Regions from separate parts of the Actinoallomurus sp. NBC_01490 genome, predicted to be linked through region 2. Evidence: riboswitches for the same ligand, from Rfam matches in the RefSeq annotation. Region 2 holds a riboswitch; each other region holds the start of a gene.

Region 1 (4,173 bases), 3.2 Mb from region 2:
GCGCCGACCAGGGCCGGCAGCGGCGCATCGCGGTGGTGGTCACCAAGGCCGACGTGCTGCGCCGCACGGCGGTCGGCGCGAGTCTCGGCGGCGACACGCGCGGCTGGCTGGAGGGGCTCGGCCTCGGCAACACGATCCGTACGCTCGAGCGCACCGCCGCGGAGGTCCGCTACTTCGCGTCCGGCCTGGACATCCCGCCCACCGCGCTGGCCGAGCTGTTCGGCTGGGCGGCCGGGCTGCCGCTGGGCGGCCGGGTCGACCCGGGGTTCGACGACCGGCCGGCAGCGGACGAGCTGCGCGAGCCCTGGCCGGTGGCGGGCCGCCCGCCCTCGCTGGTGCCGTACGGGCACCAGGCGGGGCGCAGCGCGCTGTTCGCCGCGCTGACCGTGCTGGGGCCGCTGATCATGATCGTTCTCGGCCTGTCCGTGTACACGCGGTTTCGCTGAGCCGCCGGTGGTGAATTCCCGCGTCGTGGGGTAACGGTGACGGTGTGAAAGCCATCGTGATGAACCAATACGGCGGTCCCGACGTGCTCAAGCTCGCCGAGGACGCGCCGGAGCCGAAGGTCGGGCCCGACTTCGTCCTCGTACGCGTCAAGGCGGCGGGGGTGAACCCGGTGGACTGGAAGATCCGCGAGGGCCGCCTCGACGGACTCTTCCCGACGGACTTCCCGGTCGTCCCGGGCTGGGACCTGGCGGGCGTGGTCGAACGCGTCGGGCCGGCCGTCAGCGAGTTCTCACCGGGCGACGAGGTCATCGGCTACGTGCGCGAGGACCACGTGGGCCGCGGCACGTACGCCGAGCTGGTGTCCGCACCGGTGCGCACGCTCGGCCGCAAGCCGGCGCGGCTGTCGTGGGCCGAGGCGGGCGGCCTGCCGCTCGCGGGCCTGACGGCGTACCAGGCGCTCGTCAAGGCGCTGGGGGTGAACGAGGACGACACGGTGCTCATCCACGCGGCGAGCGGCGGTGTCGGGTCGTTCGCCGTGCAGATCGCGCTGGCGCGGGGCGCCCGGGTCATCGGCACGGCCGGCCCGCGCAACCACGACCATCTGCGGTCGCTCGGCGCCGAGCCGGTGGCGTACGGGCCGGGGCTCGCCGATGAGGTGCGCCGGCTCGCCCCGGGCGGCGTCTCGGCGGCGCTCGACCTGGTGGGCGGCGAGGCCCTCGAGGTGACGCCGAAGCTGCTGACCGGCAAGGGCCGGTGGGCGTCGATCGTGGACCCGTCGGTGACCGAACGCGGCGGGCGATACGTATTCGTCCGCCCGGACCCGACGGATCTGGCGGCGCTGGCGCGGCTCGTCGACGACGGCCGCCTGACGGTCCCGGTGGCGAAGACGTTCCCGCTCGCGGAGGCCGCGGAGGCCCAGCGCCTGAGCGCGGAGGGACACACGCGCGGCAAGATCGTGCTGACCGTGGACTGAGGTGCCGGCGGCGTTTCGCGTCCGGCTCCGGTCCTCTCCTGGCGGGCCGGAGCCGGGCGCTTCCCCGCCGCTCGCCCACAGCCGGGTATGGCGATTGCTGACTTTCTGCTTCCTCTGTTGGAAGTTTTTTCACAACGACGCAACACATCCGATTCGTCGCATCTTGTGGCGTTCTGTCGCGCTTCATCCGGGCGCCTGCGGCCCGCCGGGATGAACTGCCGCATCTCCCGACAAAGCCGGTCGACTCGGTCCAGCGAGCACCACCCTGGCGTGGGTTCGGTCACTACGCTGCGCGCCGGGCCTCATTGGCGCCGCGATTGGCTACTCTTCCATTCCCGCAGATGAGAGCCACAATTCCGCCGTTGCGCGACGATCAACCCCAGGACTTGGTTACAGTGGGTAAGTAGTTCGCTCCATACTTTCCGCTCCGAACGCGTTGCCGTTGTCGCGACACTTCAGATACATTGCGCCGTAATCGGGCTGTGACTTACCTCCACCCGGGAGGTGACAGACCGACCGCCGAATCCGGCTGCACCCCCAGTGCAGCAGGAGCCGGGGACCCACGTAGTCCCTTGGGGTGAATCCGTCTCGCACGGTAGGGCTCCTCCTGGCCCGAACCCGTCAGCTAACCCGGTAGGCGGCGTTAGGGGAGACATGGATCCGATAGGTCACAAACTGCTGCAGGTCGCCAAGGGCCAGCTCGGCTATCACGAGAAGGCCAGCGGGTACACCAAGTACGGCGACTGGTACGGCAAGCACGTCGGCAAGGACCCCGTCTTCAAGGACGCGGCCTGGTGTGACATGTTCCTCGCCTGGGCGGCGGACAAGGCCGGAGTCAAGGACTGGACCGGCGAGTTCGCCTCCACGCCGGACCACGCGAAGTGGTTCAAGAAGCACCACGCGTGGGGTCACCACCCCGAGCCGGGCGCCATCGTCTTCTTCTCGTGGAACGGCGGGAAGAGCATCGGCGACATCGAGCACGTGGGCATCGTCGAGTCGGTCCACGGCCACACGCTGCACACCATCGAGGCCAACCACAACGACCAACTCGGCCGCGCCACCCGCGACGTCAGCCAGGTCGTCGGGTACGGCTACCCGTCGAAGGTGAAGGTCAAGGCGGCCCCGGCCGAGCAGAAGTACGTCCCTAAGCACTCGGCGCCGCCGCCGGCCGCCAAGGAGATCGGTCAGCAGCCGGCCACCCCCATGCACGAGACGCAGACGACGGCCCAGCACGACTCCGCGCCGCCGCTGCCCGACCAGCAGGCCGCCCTCACCGGGCTGCTGGCCGTCGTGGTGTTCGGCACGGTGACGCTGGCGCTGAGCAAGGCGAAGGTCCGCGTGCCGGTGCCGACCCCGAACGTCCGCGTCCGCAAGCGCGGCAAGCACCACCGCACGCCGGTCGAGATGCCCGCCGACATGAGCGTGGCCGACCTGGACGCCGCGGACGCCGGTACGGCGGTCATGCCCGTCCTGTCCGCGGAGGCCGCCGCGCTGGCCGAGGACAAGGAGTTCTGGGGCAAGATCACCGAGCTGGAGGAGGACGTCGAGCTGGCGTTCTGGAACACCCTCCACGCCGCGGTCTCCCAGCCCAGCTCCGAAGAGTCGCTCAACGTCTGAGAGCGGGCTCTGAAGCCCGAGCCGGCCCTCCCCGCCCGTGGGAGGGCCCTCGGTCATCGCCCGGGCCCTCTTCTCCGAGCCCCGGCACTGCCGCTTTCCCCGGTCCCGCACCGAGCCGGACGTCCGATCTCAACGGTCGGCTCGGCACGTGGACCCGTTGCAGGCCGACCCTGCCCCTGGAGCGCGATCTCGCGCTCGGTCGGCCTGCGCCGGCGGCCTCCCCGTCTCCGCCTGTTCTCCCTCGCGCGCTTGACCCTGACGCCGGGGTCAACGTTTAGCGTCGTCGCGACACCGCCCGGCACGGCCGAGCGGACCCAGAGACGACAAGGACGGGCAGGATATGACGAAGACGTCACTCCACGGTCAGAGCGTGATCGTGACCGGTGGCGGCACCGGGATCGGCCGGGCAACGGCGCATCAGTTCGCACGTGAGGGTGCCCAGGTGCTCGTCGTGGGCCGAAACGCGGAGAACCTCGACCGGACCGCCGAAGGACGACCCGGCATCCGTACGTTCGCCGCCGACGTCGCGGCACCCGAGGCGCCCGCCCGGATCGTGACCGCTGCGGTCGAGGCGTTCGGGCGGCTTGACGTCCTGGTGAACAACGCCGCCATCACCCGGCCGGCGCCGCTCGGCACGATCGACCGGGACGTCGCGCGGCAGCAGCTCGACACGAACCTCATCGGCCCGCTGATGCTCACTCAGGCCGCCCTGCCCCGGCTGGAGGACGGAGGCGGCACGATCGTCAACATCACCGCCAACGGCCCAGGGCGCGCCTTCCCGGGCAACTCCGTCTACGGGTCCACGAAAGTGGCCCTGGACTTCCTGACCCACACCTGGGCCGTCGAGCTGTCTCCTCGGAACATCCGGGTCGTCTCGGTCGCTCCTGGGATCACGCAGACACCCGTGCTGACGCACGCCGGGTTCACCCCTGAGGAGATCGCCGCGAGCCGCGACGAGATGCTCGCCCGCGTCCCGCTCGGGCGCCCCGCACGGCCCGAGGAGATCGCCTGGTGGATCGTGAACGTCGCGCGCCCCGAGGCCGGCTACCTGACCGGTTCGGTGATCCGCGTCGACGGCGGGATCAACATCGCATGAGGGGCGTTCACCCGAAAGGTAATCTCCGACCGTGTTGATC
Region 2 (4,173 bases):
GTTCTGGGGGAGGATCTCCGCCCTGGAGGAGGATGAGGAACTGGCGTTCTGGGACTCGATGCACTCGGTGATGGCGAGCGCTCGCCCGTCGGAGCGCGCGTCCGCGATGGCCGGTATGTAGGAGCCGGGTGGGCAGGAAACCGTCCGCCGCGCCGATCCGCGCGGTCCGGCCCCTGGAGGGCGGGTTGCCCCTGCGGACCTTCGAGGAGTACCGGTCCGCGGGGCGGCTCGTCCGCCGGGAGCTGGATGACGCGGAGCGCCTGCGCCGTGAACTTCTCCGTGGGCGTACGGCACCGCGTCGGTTCCCGCCTGACTTCGCGGGGCGGCTGCTGGCGGTCTGGAACGCCTACGTCCTGCAGATGGTCGGGGAGCACTTGCTCGATGCGGTGCGGGTTCGCACTCTCGGCGCCGTACGCCCCGAGGCGTCGGCTCGGATACTGGCGTTCCTGGGTCCGGCGAGCCGCTGGATGTCTCAGGCCGGCCCCGCCGCGGCCGACGCCTCGTACCGGATCGAGGAGCAGGTGCACCTTCCGGCCGAGCCACCGGGGTGGCCGAACCGGACGTACGGTCCTTATCCACTGTCGACCGCGATGGCGGCGGCCCTCCGGGCGGTTCACGCACGGGGCGGCTCCACCCTGGCGGACCATGTCCGGGCGCCGGTCAGGGATGAGGAGGATCTGTTCTGGCTTCACTGGCTACTCGACAACGCCGCCGCGGCGATCGAGTACACGGAGCAGCCGGACCTCGATGAACCGTCATGGTCGGCGATGACCGCCGCCTATCTGCGGTACGCGCTCCGGATGCTGTTCCTCTTCGGCCAGGTCGCCGCGATGCCCGCCCTGCTCGACGCCCGAGACCCCACCACCGTGGTCTCGCTCGTCGCCCGCGGCCCGTCGAGGATCGACATCTGGTCTCTCACCGATCCGGGTCGGCGCACACTGTGGCGCTCACGTCCATCGGCGCGCGCGGCGGTCGAGAAGATGTGGGCCGCGGACCCGTGGCCGGGGGCGACCGTCCGGGTCCAGGCGCAGATCGACGCGGCGCTCCGGACGGGCGCGATCGTCTTCGCCACCGACCGGGCCGGCGAGCGGCTCGGATGCTTCTACCGGTGTCCCTGGCCGGCGGTGTACGAGGTGCGCAGGCCCGTCACGATCGGCGGCACTCACCTGCTGCCGATGGAGCACTTCACCTTCGACGCGCTCGGCGAGGGGCATGGCCGAGGCGGCCGGATCGTCGTGTCGGTGTTCGTACCCGCCGTCGCTGCGGTCGGATGAGACGAGCCGGCTCGCCGGGCCGTCTGTGCGAGATCTGTCAGGGCCGGCTGGCGCCCACGTAGTGCGAGACGTACCAGGGGTTGGACATGCTGTCGAACTTCACGACGCTGCCGGTGTGGGGGGCGTGGATGAACCTGCCACCGCCGACGTACATGCCCTCGTGGCCGAGGTTGTCGAAGTAGACCAGGTCGCCGGGCTGCAGGTCCGATTTGGCGACGTGGCGGGTGGCGGCGTACTGGTCGGGGACGACGCGGGGGAGGCTGACGCCGGCGGCGCGCCAGGACATCATGGTCAGGCCGGAGCAGTCATAGCCCTTCGGGCCGGTGCCGCCGTAGATGTAGGGCTTGCCGAGCTGGGCATAGGCGTATTCGAGGGCCTTACGCGGCGGGCCCGAGGCGGGACCGGTGTAGGTTCCGCCGATCGGACCTCCAGGGCCACCCAGCACTCCGGCTTCGCGTAGGAGCTCCTTCTGCTGGTTGATCGCCTTCTCAACGGTCGTCTTCTGCTTCTTCACGCTCTCGGTGTGCTTCTTGACGACCTGGAGGGCGTACTGCGCCATGGCCTGCTCGCGGCGGAGGCGCTGGGCCGAGTTGACGAACGCCTTGAGCTCCTGGCTTCGGCTGCTGGACAGCTGGGTGAACGCCGACATCTGGCTCAGCGCGGCGTTCGGATCCTGCGCGGCCAGCAGGGACGTGGTGTAGTCCAGAGTCCCGTTCTTGTAGGCCGCCGCCGCGATCTGCGCCACCCGCGTGTGCATGCTCTTGTACGTGCGTTCCTCGGCGGTGACCTGGCCGTTCAGAGCCTTCAGTTCCTTCTTGGCCGCGTCGAGCTGGGTTTTGGCCTTGTTGTACTTGTCGACGAGCTTGTCGACCTGACTGTTGAGCTTCGCCAGCTTCTTCTTCGTCGCGGCGACCGAGGGCTTGGGCGCGGCGTCGGCACTGGGCACGGGCGCGAGCAGAGTGGCGGTGACCGCGAGGGCCGCCAAGCCTGCGATGCGGCCGGATCGCCGATATCGCGAGCACGAGGTCGCCACGGGGGATCTCCTCTCCTTGACGCCTACCGGGTTAGCTGTCGGGTTCGGGCCGGAGTCGCCCTACCGCGGCGCGGCGCGCTGCGGATTCACCCCAGGAACTCGGGTTCCCGGTTCCCCGCGCAGGGGATTCGGCGGGTCGGCTGAGCTTCGTGTGAAGCAAGGGACAACCGACTCTCTGACGGAGTGTAGGAGATCGTCATGTCGCATGCCACTCGTCTCGCGTTTTTGGGCGCCATCCACCGCAGACAGTGGCAGGTCGGACAGGCTGGTTCCTAATAACTGTAGGAGGCCTTGTGGGTGCGGAGCTTCAGCACAACAGGGGAGTCGCGGAGATCCAGGCGGCGGAGATGAGGAGCGGGACCGCGATGGAGGTCATCGCGGTGATCCTCGTCAGGCGCCGAACCTGTGCGTCGTCGGCGGGGGGCGGGGTTTCGAGTCTGGCGAGCCGCTTGTCCAACTGCGAATGATCAGAACCGCCGGCGGCCAGACCTCCGGCCGGGCTCGGTGAGATGGCGAGCTTCCGTAGGGCCGCCGCCACCGTCGCGCGACCCCAGCGGCGGGCGGCGATCTCGTCCGCGGTCATCTCCAGCAGCAGCGGCAGGTCACGGCGCGCGGCGCGGAAAGTCGGCAGCCAGGCGAGCGCGGCGGCCAGCGAGTCGACCACCGTGAGGATGACGTGATGACGGTGGCGCAGGTGCGCTCGTTCGTGCGCGAGTACCGCCTGGAGCTCGCCGTCTTCCAGCCGGTCGAGCGCGCCACTGCTCACCACGATCAGCCGGGTCCGCGCGGGGACGCAGTAGGCGACCGGGACGGGGTGGTCGAGTACGCAGACATCGTCCAGTTCACTCGATGTGCGGACGATGAACTGAAGAGCCTCGTGATGCCGCCGCCGCTGCAGGAGCGTATGCCGGTAGCGGCGCGCCGACACGTACACCGCGGCGAGCGTCGCGCCGAGCAGCAACGCGTTGAGCACGTACCACCTGGCGCCATTGCCCTCATGGTGGTGCCAGCAGTTCACCAGCCACTCCGCGACTTGATGTCCCAGCCCGTGGTGTCCCGTCGAGACGACCGCGACCATGCCCACGGCGGCGGCGATGGCGCCGGCCAGCACTCCCGCCCACGCGAAGACGGCGGCCTTGGGCAGCCGATGGCTCCAGGCGCTTTCACTCAGCAGCGGTCCGGCGCCGATGCCCAGCGCCAGGACGATCAGGCCGAGCCCTCCGAGCACGATCACGAACGCCGGCCCTCGCCGGACGGAGCCGACCGCTGCGCCAACTCGATCAAGAGCCGGTGTGCGTCCTGAGGGTCGATCGTCTCCACGAACCGCGCCAGGACCGGCCCGCGGTCCGGTGCACCGGCCAGCGCCTCGGCCATCACGCCCGCGACATGTTCCTCGCGGCTGCGCGTCGGCGCGTACCGCCAGGCGTTCCGGTCCAGCGCGCGCGTCAGCAGCCCTTTCTGCACGAGCCGGTCGGCCACGGTCTGCACCGTCGTGTAAGCCGACGGCTTCGGCGAGCCCGCGTTGACGGGCACCAGCAACTCACGGATGAGAAGCGGCCGGTCCGAGTCCCACAACGCCTCCATGATCGCGCGTTCGAGAGGCCCTGCGATCGGCATCAGCCACCTCCGCCATCAGTTCGCCTCGCCGCGGTCCATTCTCCACTCCTTCCTACGAAGACTAGGACGCCGAGGAGGAGAGCGCCTGATACGTGCCACACCGCCGGTTGTCGCCCGGCGGAAAGGCGCTCCCCTTCTCAGCGCGCATCTCCCGCGCGATCCGTCCGGGGTCAGTCCAGCAGCCTCCGCATCGTTGTGATCTCGGCGGACTGCGAGGTCACGATGCTCTTCGCCATGGCCTTCGCGTCG
Region 3 (4,173 bases), 4.7 Mb from region 2:
CGCCAGGATCGAGCAGTTGGCCTTGGACGAGCCCGGGTCGATGTTGGCGCCCAGCCTGTCGATCAGGCGAAGCTGCTTCCTGATCGCCGCGTTGGCCGCCGCGCGCTGCTTGTCGACCTGGTCCTTCTGCTGCTTGAGCTGCTCGGCCGCCTGCTCCGCCAGCGCCTTCTGCCGCTCCAGCCGCTGCGCGGACGCCAGGAACTGGTTCAGCTCCGCCGCGCGGTTGCTGGAGACCTTGGTGAAGGCCGACATCTGGTCGAGCACGGCCTCGGGGTCGTTGGCCGACAGGAACTGGGGGATGTCACCCGCCGCGCCGCCCTCCTTGTACTCCGCCGCAGCGAGCTGGGCGACCCGGGTGTGCAGCTGGTTGAACGTCGCCTGCTCGACCGTGACGGAGGACTTGAGCGCCTTGAGGTGGCTCTGCGCGGCCTTCCAGTCCTCCTTGGCCTTGTTGTACTGGTTGGCCAGCTGGTCGACCTGGTCGTTGAGCTTGGCGAGCTGCTGCTTGGCGGCGCTCAGCGAGGGGGTCGGCTTGGCCTCCGCGGGGGCGGCGGGCAGGACGAGCCCGGCGACGATGGCCGCTCCGGCGGTACCGACGATCCAACGACTGGTTTTGGACATGGTTGAACGCTTCATCTCCACTGTTGTCAGCTCCCTACGGACGGCCCGCGCCGTAGTAGTTCGAGCTGTAGTAGCCGCTCAGGCTCTCGATTTGGACGACCGTGCCCGTGTGCGGTGCGTGGATGAACTGGTTGTTGCCGACGTACAGGCCGACGTGGCCCAGGTTGTCGAAGAAGACCAGGTCGCCGGGCTGGAGGTCCGAGCGGGCCACGCGGCGGGTGGCGTTGTACTGGTCCGGCACGACGCGGGGCAGGCTGACGCCGGCGTGACGCCAGGCCATCATCACCAGCCCGGAGCAGTCGAAGCTGTTCGGTCCGGCGCCGCCGTACTTGTACGGATCGCCCTTGTGGGCGTAGGCGTACTCCAGGGCGAGGCGGGCGGGGCCGGACGCCGGCCCGTTGTAGGTGCCGCCATGGCTGCCGCCGGAAGCGCCGCCGCCGAGCCTGTTGACCAGGGACTGCTGCTGCGCGGCCTGCTTCTTCAGCTTGTCGAGCTGCGCCTTTTCGGACTTGAGCTTCGCGTTGAGGTCGGCGGCGGCCTGCTGCGCCTGCGCCTTCTGGCGCTGCAGCAGCTGCGCGGCGTTGAGGAACTGGGTGACCTCGGTGGAGCGGTTGTGCGCTACCTGGGTGAACACCGAGATCTGGTCGAGCACGTCTTCGGGGTTGTTCGCCGACACGAGGGTCGGCAGGTCGCCGGAGTCGCCGCTCTTGTACGCGGCGGCGGCGAGTTGGGCGACCCGCTCACGAAGGTGCTCGTAGGTCTTTTGGTCCTCGGCGACCGACTTTCGCAGAGCGTCGTACTTTTTCTTGGCGGCCTGGCGCTCTTCTTTGGCCTTGTTGTAGACGTTGTCCTGGTGGTCTACCTGGGAATTCAGCTTCTTGAGCTTGGCCTGGCTCTCTTTCAGCGTCGGCTTCGGCGCTGCTTCGGCAGGCACGGACGGCAGCACCAGCGCCGCCGACGCCGCTACGCACAGGGTCGCCAGGGCACGTGCCCCGACTCTGCCTCCCGGCAGCCAGCCGACGGTGGCACCGCCGGAACTGCGCTCTGTTGCCACGATCGCGGCACGCCCCTCTCCCAAGGACCGCCTACCGGGTTAGCTGACGGATTCGGGCGTGGAAGTCGCCCTACGGAACGCGAACGCTCCGATTCACCCCTGGAACCTGGTTCCCCGGCTCGGTACGGCGATGGGTGACCCTCGACGGAAGGTCCCCGGGAATGCCGTGTCGACTCGGCGGGAGCCTGTCGCCGTCGCCTGGGGGGCGACGAACGAGCGACTGACTCAGCGCGTGAGACTAGTCAAGTATCACCCTGGTAACAACCGCTTCTACGGGAATACTCGCAATTTCCGTCAATCTGGCAGCAGCGTGCGCACAAGTGATTACGAGGCGCGCCCGTCGGAGATCGTCAGGCGGAGCGGGGGAAGCATGCCGCCCTCCGCGAGAACGTCCAGCGCACGGCGCTCACCGTCGCTGATCTCCACGGCTTCGACCGGATCGCCCAGCATGAACGAGACCACGCAGTCCGCGCACCCGACGTTGCGTAGCTCACACTTTTCGCAGTCGATGAGCATCGTGCCTCCTCGTGTCGGCGTCATGACACAGACGGTAGGACGAGGCACCGACAGAAACGCCTCACGTGCGGCTGAGGCGCCTCAGCAGCAGTGACGCCGGAGCGGGCCGCGCGTCGGCGCGCCGGGCGGCGTCGCACACCTCCTGGTCGGAGGAGATGACCACCACCGCCCGCCCGCTCGGCTCCGCGCGTACGAGCTGGCCGATGAGGTCGTCGGCGGTCTGGCCGGGCGCGCTGAACAGCACGCGCACCCCGCGCGGCGCCTGCACCGCGACCGGGGCGTCCAGCTCGGCTCCGTCGAACACGACGGTCACCTCGGCCTTGGTCTGGGCGTGCAGGACGCCGACGCCCGACACGAGGCGGGACCGCTGGTCCGACAGGGGAAGGTCGCCGTACCCGGTCTTGGTGACGTTGTATCCGTCGATGATGAGGTGCACCTGCGGCAGCGTGAGGAGCTGGTCGAGCAGCGCCGGGTCGCTGTCGGCCAGCGCCCGGCCCGGCAGCGTGCGGTGACCGGGCCGCTGGGGCGTCACAGCGCCGACGTTGTCGGCCGGCCGGGTGATGCCGGTCGGCAGCCCGATCTCCTCGCGCAGGCCGCGCGCGGCGTCGGTCAGCGCGTCGAGCAGCACCCGCAGCCGGGTGTCGTCGAGGTTGCGTCCCTCGCGGGCGGCGCGGCGGGCGCTCTCGGCGGCCGACTCGGCCTGCGACAGCCGGGCGCGCAGCCGGCGCAGCTCCGCCTCGGCCGCGGCCGCCGCCGCCGACGCGGCGGCGCGCTCCTCCCCCGCCTGGCGGTCCAGCTCCTCCGCCCGCGCGTGCTCGCGCTTGGCGCGCGTGCGGCTCTCGTGCAGCTTCTTGCGCAGCTCGGCGTTCTCCGCCCGTGAGGCGCGCAGTTCGGCGCGGAGCTTTTCGATCTCCTCCGAGCGTGTCGCCTTGGCCGCGGCGATCTGTTCGTGAAGCTCGGCCACCTTGCGGATCGTCGCGGCCTCGTCGGCCGCGAGGGCCGAGCGTTCGAGGTCGCGCCGCGCCGTCTCGACCCGCTCGGTCCAGCCCGGCGGCCGCATGAGGTACGCCAGGGCGGCGACGGTCACCGGGTCGGCCGCGGCCGGGACCGTGCCCGACTCCAGCGCCGTGGCCAGCTCGGCGTGGTCCTCGCGGACGGACTCGGCGACGCGCTCGCGGAACACGTCGTCCTTCGCCAGCTGGGCCGCGATCGGCGTGGCCGCCAGCCGGGCCCGGCGGCGCGGCTCGAACCGCGCGACGCGCCGCAGCGGCGCCGGGACCTGGTCGCCCGGCAGCACGCCGACGGTGTGCGCGGCGAACTCGACCACACGTTGCCGCACCGCCTCTGGCAACGGCTGGTCGAGATGCTCACCCGGGCCGGTGTCGATGATCTTTCTCCTCACGAGTGGTCGGGTCGTGCGCCCGGCGAACATACCGCCGGGGCGCCCGTACCGCCGTCGCTGCCCAGCGTAGACGGCAGGACACCCCGGAGTAGGCGATCCTCCGACGAATGCCCCGGTCCTCGTCGCCGGCGACGGCCGCCGAATCCCTTCCGGAGGCCCCGCGCGGGCCGGCTTGTCGGTACCCGGCCGTACGGTGCCTGCCATGGCCCCCGAAGGCCCTGCCGTGCAGGGCACCCTCGACGATCTCGGCACCCCCCTCATCGGAGTGACCTTCGTGGTCGTCGACCTGGAGACCACCGGCGGCTCGGCACGCGACGACGCCATCACCGAGATCGGCGCGGTCAAGGTGCGCGGCGGCGAGGTCCTGGGCGAGTTCGGCACGCTCGTCGACCCGGGCATGGCGATCCCCCCGTTCATCACCGTGCTGACCGGCATCACCCAGCAGATGGTCGTCGCGGCTCCACGCATCGAACAGGTGCTGCCGGCGTTCCTGGAGTTCGCGCGCGGGGCCGTGCTGGTGGCGCACAACGCGCCGTTCGACATCGGCTTCCTCAAGGCGGCGTGCGCCGCGCAGGAGCGC
Region 4 (4,173 bases), 2.9 Mb from region 2:
ATCTGGACGTCCTGGTCGGGCAGCTCGCCCGCGGCGATGCCCCGGGTGATGAGCGTCGCGATCGCGTCCGCGTACGCGCGCCGGAACACCAGCCGCTCGGCGTCGACGGCCGGGTCGGCCGGCTCGGCGAGCAGCGCGTAGGCCATCCGCGGGGCCCGCAGCGCGCGGCCCGCGAAGGTCTCGATCACCGCGGCGACCGCCTCGGCGGCGGTGCCCTCCAGGGTCGCCGCTCGCGCGACGGCGTCCACCTCGCGCCGGGACGCCGTGCGGAACACCTCCGCGACCAGGTCGGCCTTTGCCGGGAAGTGGCGGTAGACGCTGCCGGTGGCGACACCCGCCCGGCGCGCCACGGCGGCCACCGAGCATCCCGCGTAGCCGTGCTCGGCGACGATCGCGAGCGCGGCGGACAGGATGCGCTCCCGCGAGGCGCTCAGGCGCGCCTCGACGCGGGGCGTGCGGCGGTACGGCACACAAGAATTGAACCGCAGTTCACTTCTTCGACGCAACCGTGGAAATAGGTTCGGGGCCCCTCGGGCAGGAGGGGCCCCGAACGCCCCCAGGGGGGATGGGGGCGGGAAAGGGCTACTTCTCGGAGACTCCGGTCGCCATGTCGTAACCGGTGCCCGAGTGGCGGTAGACGGGGCCGTCGCCCAGCTGCAGCACCTGGAACTTGATCGGGATCGAGTTGGACCGGGTGCCGGTGAAGTACTGCATCATCTCCTCGGACAGGTCGATGATGGCCGGCGGGTTGTGCTGGGCGACCGCCCATTCGGCCGGGCCGAAGTCCTCGACCACGCCGACGGCGCTCTTCTTGCCGACGGTGATCTTCACCTTGGTGCCGAGCGGCCAGTACGGGCTGGCGATCGTGTGGAACGACATCGGCTTGCCCGACGCGGTCTCCGCGTCCCAGAACGACGTGCCGGTGGAGACGCCGCCCGGCATGGCGGCCTTCTTGTCGGCCTTCTCAGTGGGGGCCTGCCGGGGCAGCTTGACCGCGTGGCCCTCCGAGCCGGGACCCAGCAGGCCCGAGTCCTCCTGCGTCACCTGCACGCTGCTCGTACGGGCGGCCGGGGACGAGTCGGCGGAGTGGGTGAGCGCGACGGACAGGCCGGCGCCGGCCACGACGACGCCGGTCGCCACCGAGGCGATCGTCTTGGTGGAGAATCGATCCAGGGAATGCTTGGCGAATTCGAACATGGGGGGATGGCCTCTCAGCACAGGGGAGTCGGAGACGACGTGCAGGGCGGGCCGCCCCGGCCGGCGCGCGGCCGGGGCGGGGAGAGGGCTCAGGCGTCGCTGGAGCCGTACTCGGGGTAGCCGTAGCCGACGACCGACGACTTGTCGCGCGTGCGGATCTTTACGGCGTTGTCGGTGTTGCCCTCGATGGTCTGGATGGTGCCGTCGTGGTTGTCCTTGATGACCATGCCGACGTGGTCGATGTCGTCGATCGACTTGCTCCCGCTCCAGGAGAAGAAGACCACGGCGCCGGGCGTCGCGTCCTCACCCCAGCGGCCCTGGTCCTTGAACCACTGGGCGTGGGTACGGGTGAAGGCGTCCGCGCCCATTCCCTTCACGCCCAGCTTGGCGCCGATCCAGGACACGAACATGTCGCACCAGTTCGCGTTGGCGTAGTCGGAGACCTTGCCGCCGTCGCGCTGGACGCCGCGCTCGGCCCACGGAGAGGAGACGAACCACTGCTGGAACTTGGTGCCGCCACCGGAGGAGTCCTCGGTGACGCCCACCTGGGACTCGGCGAGTTTCAGCGCGTCGCTCGCGCTGGGCAGCACCTGGCGCTTCTCGGTGTTGACGTTGCCGGCCTTCTTGTCGGCCAGGGCCAGCGTGTCCGGCTTCTTGGGGGACGCGGCGTCGTGGGGCACGGTCGCCACTGCTCCGGCCGAGACCGCGTCGACCTTCTGGGAGGATCCGGCCGGGGCCGCCGCGATCAGGCTGATCGCGGTCGCGCCGACGGCGGTGACGGCGGCGAGGGAACCGCCGAGTCTGGTGTTACGCAGCAGACGGCATGACTTCTTGTGTCGACCTGACACGTTCGAGCACTCCTTTGCTTCCATGCCGCTTACCGGGTTAGCTGACGGGTTCGGGCGTGGAAGCTGCCCTACGGCGCAAAGGGGATGCGCCGATTCACCCCAGTGGTGCGGTGGGTCCCCGGTTCCGCGAAGTGCGGATTCAGCGGGAGCCGTCTGAGGGGACGGCTCGAAGAACAGGGGGATGGCGGGCCGTGTGTACGGCCACTTCTCTCAGGTCTAGGGGATCTTGTCGTCCATTCGTCCGGTGCACTCCTGACTTCCCGGCGCCTGCCGATCACCCCACGGGCTCGGGCGGGAAGTCGCCCTGCGGGCACACTGGAGGCGTGCCACACGCCCTGTCAGAGACACGGGGTCCGGCTCCGTCGCTTCGCGGCGGATGCGGCGCGTTGCCGAACCGGCATCGGAGGTGGATCCATGAGGGGGGATCGCAAGGGATGCGCGGAGCGGCGCTCTTGGTTATGAACCGTCGCGGCCCGGAAGGGGGGCCCCTCTCACGCGTCGTCGCGTGCCGCACGCGGTGGTGCTGGTGGGCAGGCCCTGGCCGGCGGAGATGTTACGGACGGCGCATGGGGGGCGTCGTCGGTCAACCGAACATAGCAAACATATTTCGGGCCGTAAAGGGTAAATATGGACATCCCCCGGCTCTGACCTGCGAGAAGATCACATGGGCTGGTCTGTCAAGCCCGAAACCCCGGTGAAATAAGGGTTTTCAGCCGACAGCTGCTTGATCACCGAGCGTGATGATCTCGGTGTAGCGCTGCTTGATGATCTCTACGAGCTCGGGCGCGGCGCCGAGCGCCGCCGAGACCGCCGTCGCCCCGGCCGCGAGCGACTCGTCGCGGACCTTGTCGGCGAAGTAGCCGGGGGCGAGGAAGTAGGAGGCGACCGCGACCCGCGGAGCCCCGGCGTCCAGCAGCCCGCGTACGGCCTCGGCCGGCGTGGGGCGCGCGGCGGAGGCGTAGGCGGGGACGACACGCCGCCATCCGCGCCAGCCGCGGGCCATCCGGCCGATCGTCGCGTTGGCCGACGGGTCGCTCGACCCCGCGGCGGCCAGCACGAGGGCCGTGTCCGGATCGGGCGTCACACCGGCCTCGGCCAGCCTCCGCTCCAGGGCGGAGATCATCAGCGGGTGCGGCCCGAGCGTCGCGCCGTACCACAGGCGCATCCGCGGGTGGTCCCGGCGCACCTCGGTCAGCGCGCCGGGGATGTCGGTCTTGCTGTGGTACGCGGCGGTCAGCAGGAGGGGGAGGACGGCGGCCTCGCCGGCGCCGTCGCCGGCGAGCGCCCCCAGCGCCTGGCCGGGCGTCGGCGGCGCGTGGTCGAGGTAGGACGTCATCACCCGCAGCCCGGACCGGCGGCGTACGAGGTCGAGCAGGTCCTCGACCGTCGCCGCCGCACGCGGGTCCCGGCTGCCGTGCGCCACCGCCACCAGAGGCGGCGGGGGCGCGCAGGTGATCAGAGGTTGATGCCGCATTCGGACTTACCGGTGCCGGCCCACCGGCCGCTGCGCGGATCGTCGCCGGGCGCGACCCGCTGGGTGCACGGCTCGCAGCCGATGGAGGGGTAGCCGTCGTACTGCAGCGGGTTGACGAGGATGCCGTTCTCCTCGATGTACGCGCCGAGCTGCTCGTGCGTCCACCGGGCGAGCGGGTTGACCTTGACCTTCCCGCGCGAGGCGTTCCACTCCACGACCCTGGCCCCGCGGCGGTGCGCGGTCTCCTCGCGGCGGATCCCGGTGATCCACGCGAGGTACGGCTCCAGGGCGCGGTTCAGCGGCTCGACCTTGCGCAGGTGGCAGCACAGGTCCGGATTCCGGCCGTAGAGCCGGGGACCCAGGTCGCGTTCCTGCTCGGCGACCGTACGCGAGGATGTGACGTTCACCACGTTGACCGGGTAGACCGCCTCGACGGCGTCACGGGTGCCGATCGTCTCGGCGAAGTGGTAGCCCGTGTCGACGAAGAGCACGTCGATGCCCGGCCGGATCTTGGCGGCGATATCCACCAGCACGGCGTCCTTCATCGAGGACGTCACGCAGATCCGGTCGCCGAACGTCGCGATCGCCCAGCGGACGATCTCCTCGGCCGGGGCCTCTTCGAGGGCGTCGGCGGCCGACTCGACGATGTCGGTC

The links. Region 2 has a riboswitch for cyclic di-AMP ahead of OG417_RS51350 (C40 family peptidase). Riboswitches for the same ligand answer to the same signal wherever they lie in the genome.
Region 1: it holds a riboswitch for cyclic di-AMP, as region 2 does, so the genes downstream of both, OG417_RS36630 (CHAP domain-containing protein) here and OG417_RS51350 (C40 family peptidase) in region 2, are expected to answer to the same signal.
Region 3: it holds a riboswitch for cyclic di-AMP, as region 2 does, so the genes downstream of both, OG417_RS19545 (C40 family peptidase) here and OG417_RS51350 (C40 family peptidase) in region 2, are expected to answer to the same signal.
Region 4: it holds a riboswitch for cyclic di-AMP, as region 2 does, so the genes downstream of both, OG417_RS37925 (CHAP domain-containing protein) here and OG417_RS51350 (C40 family peptidase) in region 2, are expected to answer to the same signal.

What each region holds. Positions count from the first base shown of each region.
Region 1 is NZ_CP109433.1:7,951,291-7,955,463, forward strand. It holds gene OG417_RS36620 (TRAFAC clade GTPase domain-containing protein) at 1-446, shown strand, start outside; gene OG417_RS36625 (NADP-dependent oxidoreductase) at 491-1,420, shown strand; cyclic di-AMP (ydaO/yuaA leader) riboswitch at 1,928-2,076, shown strand; gene OG417_RS36630 (CHAP domain-containing protein) at 2,075-3,037, shown strand; gene OG417_RS36635 (SDR family NAD(P)-dependent oxidoreductase) at 3,378-4,133, shown strand; gene OG417_RS36640 (MerR family transcriptional regulator) at 4,165-4,173, shown strand, end outside.
Region 2 is NZ_CP109433.1:11,122,064-11,126,236, reverse strand. It holds gene OG417_RS51360 (CHAP domain-containing protein) at 1-121, shown strand, start outside; gene OG417_RS51355 (hypothetical protein) at 129-1,274, shown strand; gene OG417_RS51350 (C40 family peptidase) at 1,312-2,259, opposite strand; cyclic di-AMP (ydaO/yuaA leader) riboswitch at 2,313-2,451, opposite strand; gene OG417_RS51345 (M56 family metallopeptidase) at 2,615-3,541, opposite strand; gene OG417_RS51340 (BlaI/MecI/CopY family transcriptional regulator) at 3,538-3,924, opposite strand; gene OG417_RS51335 (DUF305 domain-containing protein) at 4,095-4,173, opposite strand, start outside.
Region 3 is NZ_CP109433.1:4,072,390-4,076,562, reverse strand. It holds gene OG417_RS19550 (C40 family peptidase) at 1-621, opposite strand, end outside; gene OG417_RS19545 (C40 family peptidase) at 656-1,675, opposite strand; cyclic di-AMP (ydaO/yuaA leader) riboswitch at 1,688-1,815, opposite strand; gene OG417_RS19540 (hypothetical protein) at 2,000-2,215, opposite strand; gene OG417_RS19535 (NYN domain-containing protein) at 2,253-3,593, opposite strand; gene OG417_RS19530 (DEDD exonuclease domain-containing protein) at 3,796-4,173, shown strand, end outside.
Region 4 is NZ_CP109433.1:8,218,806-8,222,978, reverse strand. It holds gene OG417_RS37935 (TetR/AcrR family transcriptional regulator) at 1-470, opposite strand, end outside; gene OG417_RS37930 (hypothetical protein) at 583-1,197, opposite strand; gene OG417_RS37925 (CHAP domain-containing protein) at 1,287-2,045, opposite strand; cyclic di-AMP (ydaO/yuaA leader) riboswitch at 2,057-2,200, opposite strand; gene OG417_RS37920 (sirohydrochlorin chelatase) at 2,755-3,519, opposite strand; gene OG417_RS37915 (phosphoadenylyl-sulfate reductase) at 3,501-4,173, opposite strand, start outside.